DNA from 3 places in the Lysinibacillus capsici genome. Region 2 is predicted to be linked to each of the others. Evidence: riboswitches for the same ligand, from Rfam matches in the RefSeq annotation. Region 2 holds a riboswitch; each other region holds the start of a gene.
The links. A riboswitch is a leader RNA that binds a small molecule or an ion and turns the genes downstream of it on or off. The one in region 2 is predicted to bind thiamine pyrophosphate.
Positions count from the first base shown of each region.

Region 1 (3,283 bases), 1.5 Mb from region 2:
TTGGGGATGGCAGATGTGATTCAAAGCTACCAAGGTAATATTCATATTGAAACGATGTTTATTGATGAGGGCTTTGGCTCGCTCGATGAGGAATCACTAAATAAAGCAATCGATACATTAATTGATTTGCAGGATTCTGGTCGTATGATTGGCGTTATTTCGCATGTGCCTGAATTGAAATCCGCGATGCCAGCAGTTTTACATGTGGAAAAAACATTAAATGGCCATAGTCAAACCCATTTTGAAGTGAAATAAAACGAAGGCGTATTTCCTCTAAAAGGAATACGCCTTCGTTTTATTTTTTTCGGGTTGTGGTTGTAGGCGTTGTGCCCTTTTTTGCAGCCATTACTTTTTTTACGATAGGAATAACAATAGGTGCTAACTTAACGGCAGTTTTTACAACGTTTGATACTTTCATCCCAAAACAGCTCCTTTTACAATTACTACTACCTGTTTCTCTTAAAAATAAAACATTAACGGATAACACGAACAGCCTGAATTATATTCCAAATCACAATACCGAGTGAGACGAGGGCATAGATGGCGAATGAAGCAAACCAAATAATCATCACCGTCTTGTTATTGGAGGTTGGATCTAAACTAAATGTAGAAAAAACAAAGACAATAAAGAATAGAATGCCAAAAACAAAAGGTATTAAATGAGAGACAAGTGCACGAATCGAATGGCTTTTTACATCACTGTCTTTTGTCACGAAATATACAATTAATGGAACGATAAAAGGGGCGAAGAAAATACTAAGATAACTAAAGGCAGCTAAAATTTTTTGATTCTCCATAGTTGTACCTCCTTTTTAAATATTTACGCATGAAAAACAGCAAAGTTTCAAAAAAATGATGTATGGAAGGTTGTAATCCTTCAATCCTTTGCGTACAATGAGATTGTTCAAATAAATTCAGATGTAACGACCACAAGGGGAGCTGATGATGTCAGCTGAGACTGGGCACGTAATGCCTTGACTCTTCGAACCTGTAAGTTAATGCTTGCGTAGGGATGTGGATAGAAACCGACACTTGTACGATGTGAGGCTCTGTCCTGACATCGTTTTTTCGTCCTTAAAGGAAAAAAGGTGTCAGAAAGAGACATATCAGCGCTTTTCTATTCCTGCTCTTGTATCCTACATCGGAACAAAGGAGAGAATATGTATGGACAAAAAAAGACTATTAATGCTAGTGGAGATTGCGATTTTTGCAGCGATTGGTCTCGTACTGGATCAGGTTTCCTTTAAAGTATGGGCACAAGGCGGCTCAGTTAGTCTTGTTATGGTACCAATTATGTTAATAGCATTTCGCTGGGGCTTAGTAGCTGGGCTAACAACTGGATTACTCGTAGGTGTAATGCAAACCATGTTTGGTGCTACGATTGTGCATTGGCTACAAGGATTCCTGGATTATGGCGTTGCTTTTACTGTTGTAGGATTAGCGGCGGTTGTACGTGGACCAGTGTTAGACGCTGCTAAACATATGAACAAAACAAAAATGGCACTTTATATAATCATAGGTACCGTTTTCGCAGGCTTCTTACGATACACAGCACATACAATTGCTGGTGCGGTATTTTTTGCCGAATATGCGGGTGACCAAAATGCATGGATCTATTCCATCATCTACAATGGTACATATATGCTACCAGCAACCATTTTAACGGCGATCGTTGGTGTTCTTTTATTCACAGCCGCTCCACAATTAATGCAAAGAAAAGCTTAATGCTAGTCCCTTCACGTGAGTGGAGGGACTTTTTTATCGTGAATAGCTCTTTTAGCACTTTGCAAAGTAGGAAAGCATACAATATTTAAAGCGTTTATCGTTATACCCATAAAAAGTTATGTTATATTAAAGAATAGATAATAGATGAAAGGGACGTTATACATGATTGTAAAAACGCAAGAAGAGATTGAAGCTTTTAAAAAAATAGGACGCATTTGTGCTGAAATTCGTGAAGCGATGAAAGCTGCAACAAAGCCAGGAGTTACAACACTTGAGCTTGATGAAATTGCTGGTCGCATGTTTGCAGAGGCTGGCGCTATTTCAGGACCAAAGGGAGAATATGATTTTCCAGGGTATACATGTATTAGTGTCAATGAAGAAGTAGCACATGGTATTCCAGGAAAGCGTGTTATTCAAGAAGGAGATATCGTAAATATTGATGTTTCTGGCTCTTTAAATGGCTATTTTGCTGACACAGGTATTTCATTTGTTGTGGGTGATGGCTATGAGGACAAAGAAAAGCTTTGCCGTGTTGCTAAAAGTGCCTTTGATCGAGCAATGACAAAAGTAAAGGCTGGATCTAAATTAAATCAAATTGGTAAAGCTGTTGAACGCGAGGCAAATGCTAATGGGTTAACTGTTATTATGAATTTAACAGGTCATGGCTTAGGTCAATCTTTACATGATGAACCAAACCATATTTTAAATTATTACGATGCATGGGATTCTACTATTATGAAAGAAGGTATGGTCCTTGCGGTTGAGCCATTTATCTCAGCAAATGCAGAGCATATCGTAGAAGCAGGTGATGGTTGGACATTCGTGACGCCTGATAAATCACTTGTAGCTCAAATCGAACATTCAGTCATTGTAACAAAAGATAAACCAATTATCTTAACGTCATTAGACGAAGAATAGGATGCAATGAAAAAATCCTGCTAACCAAATTATTTTTGGTAGGCAGGATTTTTTTTAATAAATAAAATGCCAACAAAGAGAACACCGCATAAAAATAAAGCGGCTGTAGTGACAAGTAGCTCATCAAAACCATTATGTATGGCGATTCCAATATAAGCCCAAATAAAAACACTTGGATACATAACATCAAAGTGATGGAAACGGATATGTAGCGCAATGGCTCCTCCTAAAGTAAGTAAAATCACTGCCCAAAGAGGCGTACTAAGACCAAAGCCGTTCCAACCATAAGCCGTTAACGTAAAGCTTGTATTTGTGATAAAAATAAATGTCATCCATGCTAAATAAATAGAGAAAGGAATACGACCAAACAAGGATTTGTTCTGAAGAGGGTACGTATTATACAACATAAACAAATACAAGACTAAGAGTAATGTAATGCCAAGAGAAACAATAAATAACTCATGGTGCCAGACATATATCATTAATGCTTGTAATATATTTATGCAACTAAAAAGCGCAGACTGTTTCAAAGTTGTCTTTTTTATGTTCATAACTAACCAATAACCGAGTAAAAAATAAATGATAATCCAAATTACATGACTTACACTAACTGGTGCAAATACTACAGAAAAACGATTAG
Region 1 is NZ_CP084108.1:4,030,087-4,033,369, reverse strand. Features, by position in the region: gene LCP48_RS20035 (AAA family ATPase) at 1-255, shown strand, start outside; gene LCP48_RS23390 (hypothetical protein) at 296-418, opposite strand; gene LCP48_RS20030 (magnetosome magnetite crystal formation protein family) at 474-797, opposite strand; TPP riboswitch at 923-1,030, shown strand; gene thiT (energy-coupled thiamine transporter ThiT) at 1,165-1,725, shown strand; gene map (type I methionyl aminopeptidase) at 1,888-2,643, shown strand; gene LCP48_RS20015 (hypothetical protein) at 2,673-3,283, opposite strand, start outside.
Region 1: it holds a riboswitch for thiamine pyrophosphate, as region 2 does, so the genes downstream of both, thiT (energy-coupled thiamine transporter ThiT) here and LCP48_RS12570 (ABC transporter substrate-binding protein) in region 2, are expected to answer to the same signal.

Region 2 (3,283 bases):
AGCTTCGGTAATAAGCCAAAGCCAAACCAAATAATAAGTAGCGGTGCCAAGACTAGAATAGGAACATTCTGCGACATAATAAGAATTGGATAAAACAGTTCTCGAATAAAATTAAATCGATGTAACACTACTGCCACCGTTAGCCCACAAGCGATGCCAATGGCCAAACCTAGTAGAGCTAGCTGTACCGTAGCAAATGCATGTGGTAGAAAGGTTTGATACGACTGGATGGCCTCCGATAAAATACTACTTGGTGCGGGTAATAACCAATGAGGAACTTCAGCGAACCGCACGATTAGTTCCCATATGAATAAGAGGAAGGCGATAAAAATTATCGTCCTTCCCTTCTGTAATGCACGTTTCATTACTGATATTTCTCCGTTAATGTATCCATCGTAATACCCGTTGGCTGATATAAAATTTTCACTTGTGTAATGACATTGATGGCACCAAGCTCGATCATCTTCTCGTTCATTTTTTCAATGATTTGGAGCAATGTTGAAAGCTCACCTTCCATCGTTGTTTCCAATGGATGTACCTCATATTTCACCCCAGAAGCATCGATCACCGCAATTGCTGCATCTACATACGGTATAACATCTTCATATTTCTCTGTCTTCGGAATGATTTGTACACTGATTAATGAATTTGCCATCTTATTTGGCCTCCTTTTTAGGTAAGAACTCATTAGTAAAGGCTTTTTTCGCATCAAATTCGCCCTCTAGTACTTGATTGCTAGACATCCATTTCGCATAATTTTCCCACACAGAAAGCTTTTGCTCTCCCCATTGCTTGGCATCATCCTGGTATTTATCAGCCAGCCATTCCTGACTTTTATGCACTAACGCTTTATCTAAATCAGGGGCCGCTTCGATTAAAATATCCGCCGCTTCACTTGGGTTTTCAATTGCGTATTCATAGCCCTTCGCTGCCGCTGCCACAAAGGCTTTGACTACATCGGGGTTGTCCTGTATCATTTTTTCATTTGTAGCTAAAACGGGCGTATAATAATCTAATTGATCACTATACTCTGTAAGATATAGCATATTAATCTTTTCCCCACGTAGCTCAGCCTCAATACCAGTCCATGCATAATAAATCCAAGCAAAATCAATGTCTTTTTCCATCATTGTGAAGAAATCTAAATCCCCTGCATTGACAATATCTAGCTTATTAATATCTGCCTTTTCTTTTTGCATGAGTGATTGTAAGACGGCTTGCTCTGATGGCGAACCCCAACCACCATAGGTTTTACCTTCAAAATCCTTTGGCGATGTAATGCCCTTTGAAGCAATAGAAGCAAAGCCAGATGTATTATGCTGTATAATTGCTGCGATTGAGACCAGCGGCACATTCTGTACTCGTGCCTGTGTTATGCCTTCCTGATAGCTCACGCCAAAATCTGCCTTGCCAGAAGCAACAAGCTGATCTGCGCCCGCCTCACCAGGCATAATAATATCAACATCTAAGCCCTGTTCCTCAAAATAACCGAGTTTTTTCGCAACATATAGTCCTGTATGATTTGTATTCGGCGTCCAATCCAGTACCACAGACACCTTTTTCAGCTTGTCAACAGCCTGCTTATCCTCCTTGTCACTACAGCCTGCTAATGTTAATAGTGCTACCATTAAAATAAATAACCATTTCTTCATGCAAAAGCCTCCCAGTTTGTAATATGAAAGTGTTCATGAATGAATGTTGTCACCAAAAGAAAGCGTATATACAATGTTGGCAAGTTGTTGCTCGAAACATAAAAAAACGCCTAGGATTCCTCCCAGACGTATCGCAATCAATCTTCAAAACTTTGCTTTTTTGAATAGATGTTCCCTACGCTGGTACGAGCCAAATCAGGTTCAAAGGGTCAGCGTCTTTCGGACACAATCTCAGCTAGCAATTACTAGCCCCCCTACATTCTTTCGCTATGAACTTTTCGATGATTATTATACCCATAGTTTCACTTAAATGACAAGGTGCTATTTTTGAAAAGAGCTTAAAGCCCAGCACTCCTAAGAGACTGGGCATTCTTTTAGCTTGGTTTCTGTTCTTTTTTGGCTGTGACAACATGAGAGATTGCCCCATCTGTTGCAATATCCACTTTAAATGAACCGTTGGAATGGCGATCCGCACGAGACAATGCTTGCACGTCTATCACCTCTTGAACACCTTTTTCAGTTTCAATCACAACCTGCTCCCCGTCTGTTGCTTGAACAACTGCCACAATTCGGTGAGGGTTAGCTTTTAACTCCGTTAATACTTTTAGTCCACGTTTTGCACGACCTGCTACTTCAACTTCAGCGACATTCATTTTCTTCACGGCCCCACGCTGTGTCACAATCACTACATATTGGGTAACATCAGGCTGTAATACATTGACGCCAACTAAGGCTTCTCCATCTTTTAGTGTGATCCCTTTCACACCGCCTGTTTTCACACCTGTCACAGGTAGTTCCTCCATTGGGAAACGAATCGCATAGGCTGTATCCGTTGTGAGCATCAGCTCCACGCCATCTGTTACAAACGAGGCATAGATCATCGCATCACCAGCCTTGACGTTCATCGTTTTAATAGGCTTTGAATAACGTGTCACTGCATAGTCTGCGAGTGGTGAGCGCTTAATTTGACCATCTTTTGTGGCTGTGAAGACATACGTATTTGGCTGTTCAAATGTTTCGAAGCCATAAACCGCAATAATCGATTCATCTTCCCCTGTTGGGACAATACTTGAAATATGCTGGCCGAGATCCTTCCAGCGTATATCAGGCAGCTCATGAACAGGCTGATAAATATAATTGCCTCGATTTGTGAACAGCAATAGATGGTGCTGTGTATTTAAGTTTGCTTCATACAATAAATAATCTGAATCCTTCATGGCAAAATCTTGCCCATTTGAAGCGGCATGAGAACGTGTGGATGTGCGTTTAATATAACCATCCTTCGTTACTGTTACGACAACCTCCTCACTTGGCACAAGGACATCCAATGTAATTTTAATTTCTTCAATTTCTTGCTCAATCTTCGAGCGGCGAGGCTCTGTAAAGCGTTTCTTAATATCAAGCAGCTCTTGTTTAATAACACGCACAAGTTTAGCCTCACTTTGTAGAATCCCCTCTAGCTTCGCAATTAACTTATCTAACTCGTCCTGTTCCTGACGAAGCTCTGTAATATCCGTATTCGTTAATCGATATAATTGCAGGCTTACAATAGCCTCTGCCTGTACTTCTGTAAAATCAAACTTCTCTTGTAAATTAAGCTTTGCATCCTTCTTATCATTAGAAGAACGAAT
Region 2 is NZ_CP084108.1:2,554,507-2,557,789, forward strand. Features, by position in the region: gene LCP48_RS12560 (ABC transporter permease) at 1-365, opposite strand, end outside; gene LCP48_RS12565 (thiamine-binding protein) at 365-655, opposite strand; gene LCP48_RS12570 (ABC transporter substrate-binding protein) at 657-1,652, opposite strand; TPP riboswitch at 1,808-1,918, opposite strand; gene parC (DNA topoisomerase IV subunit A) at 2,027-3,283, opposite strand, start outside.

Region 3 (3,283 bases), 2.2 Mb from region 2:
GAGCTATCTCATAAAACAGGTGTAACAACAGAAAAAGGATTGCTTGAGGTTGAAAGTTTAAGAGAGCGTAATATGGAGACAAATGAAATGAATGGGCGTATCCAGCAGCAAATGGAATCATTAGCTTCTAATATTGCCAATATTAATCAGATTATTGCTTCGATCCAAAGCATTACCGAGCAGACTAATCTGCTAGCTTTAAATGCAAGTATTGAGGCTGCACGTGCTGGTGAGCATGGTAAAGGATTTGCTGTAGTTGCAGAGGAAGTTAGAAAGCTAGCAGAACAATCTAAAAATGAAACAGAAATTATTAAGAGTACAGTAGAAAGCATTCTTGAAAATTCTCAGCAGACAGTTGCTGTGATTGCATCTAATGCAGATTTAATGCAATCTCAAAATGAGTCAGTACAAAGCACGCAACTAGCATTTAAAGATAGCAGTGACTTGTCAGGTTCAATTGCAAATTCTATTAGTGAATTAATGAATAAACTATCTAGCATGTTAGAGCATAAAAATCAGGCAATCATGGCGATCCAAAGTATTTCGGCTATTTCAGAGCAAACAGCAGCCTCTGCGGAACAAGTAAGTGCTTCTGCAATGGATCAACAAGCAGAATTACAAAAAGTAGCAGAGTCTATTCAAAATATGAACGATATTTCAAACGAGCTACAAGAAGTTGTAAATCGATTTAAGCTTGTTTAAAAGCAAAGGCTGCCTTCAATATAGAGGCAGTCTTCTTTTATTGTGAAAGTCAGCGAAATTGACCTAGAAGGAATTCAACACTACTATTCACACTGAGAGGGGGACATTGATATGATGTATCTCGGAATGATTTTCTTTCAAATTGTTGTACCTATTTTAGTGTTACTTGTAATAGGCGCTATCCTACAAAAGAAATTTCGCTTTAATTTAAAAGCATTGTCTCAGCTTATTACATATTGCTTTATGCCGGCAGCTGTTTTTGTAAATTTATATGAAACACATGTGGAGTTATCGGTACTGGGAGAGGTCGGATTATTTATTGTACTCTTTATTGGTAGTCAAATGTTACTCAGTCATTTTATGGCAAAAGGGCTAGGTTTAGCTAGAACAGAGGCAGCTGTCTTTAAAAATAGTGTGGTGCTTATTAACTCGGGCAATTACGGTATTCCGGTGGCTCAAATGATATTTGCCACGCAACCTATTGGAGTAGCCATTCAGGTCATGCTCGTAATCTTTCAAAATATGACTACGTACACATATGGTTTATACAATTTAATTTCTTCTACAAAGTCAGGTATGACAATCATCAAGGATTTCTTTAGAATGCCTATTATTCATGCGCTGATTATTGGTGTCGCTATGAATTATTTTGATATCGGTATTCCACAGTTTATCAAAATTCCAGTAGAACATGTAGCAGATGGATTTATTGCTGTGGCCTTAATTACTTTAGGTGCGCAATTATCACAACTAGAGATGAAATCAATGTTTAATAAAACTGTCTTTATCAGCTGTTTTACGCGATTAATTATTGGACCATCTGTTGCATTAGCCATTATTTATATATTGGGATTAGATGGAGTCGTCGCACAATCACTGTTTATAGCTAGTGCCTTTCCAACATCCCGTAATAGTTCTATTCTAGCATTGGAATATGATGTAGAATCAGCAACAGCCGCGCAAGCTGTTTTATTTTCAACCATTGTAAGCTGTATAACGGTAACCATTGTGATCTATTTTGCGGAAGTATTATTTACCTAGTAAGATAAAAAATAACTTCCATCTCTTAGTATTATCTGCTACACTAGCATCAAACTAAATAGTATTAACTAGGGGAGTCTGATGAGTCAGGCTGAGAGGGGAACGCTACAAAGTTTCTTGACCCTTTGGACCTGATCTGGCTCATACCAGCGTGGGAAAGTTAAGAAGCTATTGCAGAGTATGCAATCAATAGACCTTTACATTCGTGGCCGGATCCAAATAATTATTTTGGATTCGGCCTTTATTTTTTGGATTGTTGGGGTGAGCTAGAATCGGTCCTTAGATTAAAATAAATTTAAGGGAGAGAAGTAGCTCATGTCAGCAATTAGTGAAAAGAATATTACCATTATGTCTAGCTTTGAAGGAAGTAAAAAAGTATATGTGGAAGGATCACGCCCAGATATTCTAGTACCTATGCGAGAAATTGCATTAAGTCCGACAACAGGCAGTTTTGGAAATGAAGAAAATGCTCCTATTCGAGTATATGATACGAGTGGGCCCTATACAGATCCAGCCTACCAAGTAGATATTACGAAAGGTTTACCTGCCTTACGAAATGCATGGATTCAAGAGCGAGGGGATGTAGAAGCATATGAGGGACGCTCCATTAAACCGGAGGATAATGGCTTTCGTCATGTTGATGACCCGCGTATTCAAGAAAATGTCTTCCCTGAGTTGGCGAGAAAGCCTTTGCGTGCTAAAAAAGGTAAAAATGTGACACAGCTTCACTATGCACGAAAGGGGATTATAACGCCTGAAATGGAGTTTGTAGCGATTCGTGAAAATATGAATCCTGAATTTGTACGTTCAGAAATTGCAGCTGGACGAGCTATAATGCCTTCTAATATTAATCACCCTGAGGCAGAGCCAATGATTATTGGGCGTAATTTTCATGTAAAGATCAATGCGAATATCGGGAATTCTGCTGTATCTTCTTCCATTGCAGAAGAAGTTGAGAAAATGACCTGGGCAACTCGATGGGGCGCAGATAATATTATGGATCTATCGACTGGTAAACATATTCATACAACTAGAGAATGGATTATTCGAAATGCTGCAGTGCCAGTGGGAACAGTGCCAATTTATCAGGCTTTAGAAAAGGTAAATGGTGTAGCAGAGGATTTAACGTGGGAGGTTTATCGTGATACTCTCATTGAACAAGCTGAGCAGGGTGTGGATTACTTCACCATTCATGCAGGTGTCCTTTTACGCTATGTACCACTAACAGCAAATCGTGTGACAGGTATTGTATCTCGAGGGGGCTCTATCATGGCACAGTGGTGTTTATATCATCATCAAGAGAATTTCCTGTATACACACTTTGAGGAAATCTGTGAAATTATGAAAGCTTATGATGTTGCTTTTTCCTTAGGTGATGGTTTACGCCCCGGCTCAATTGCAGATGCCAATGATGAGGCACAATTTGCAGAGCTTGAAACACTAGGCGAGCTAACACAAATTGCTTGGCAGCATGACGTTCAGGTGATGGTTGAAGGACCAGGTCATGTACCAATGCATCTGATTAAAGAAAACATGGACA
Region 3 is NZ_CP084108.1:316,585-319,867, forward strand. Features, by position in the region: gene LCP48_RS01550 (methyl-accepting chemotaxis protein) at 1-702, shown strand, start outside; gene LCP48_RS01555 (AEC family transporter) at 814-1,743, shown strand; TPP riboswitch at 1,804-1,918, shown strand; gene thiC (phosphomethylpyrimidine synthase ThiC) at 2,059-3,283, shown strand, end outside.
Region 3: it holds a riboswitch for thiamine pyrophosphate, as region 2 does, so the genes downstream of both, thiC (phosphomethylpyrimidine synthase ThiC) here and LCP48_RS12570 (ABC transporter substrate-binding protein) in region 2, are expected to answer to the same signal.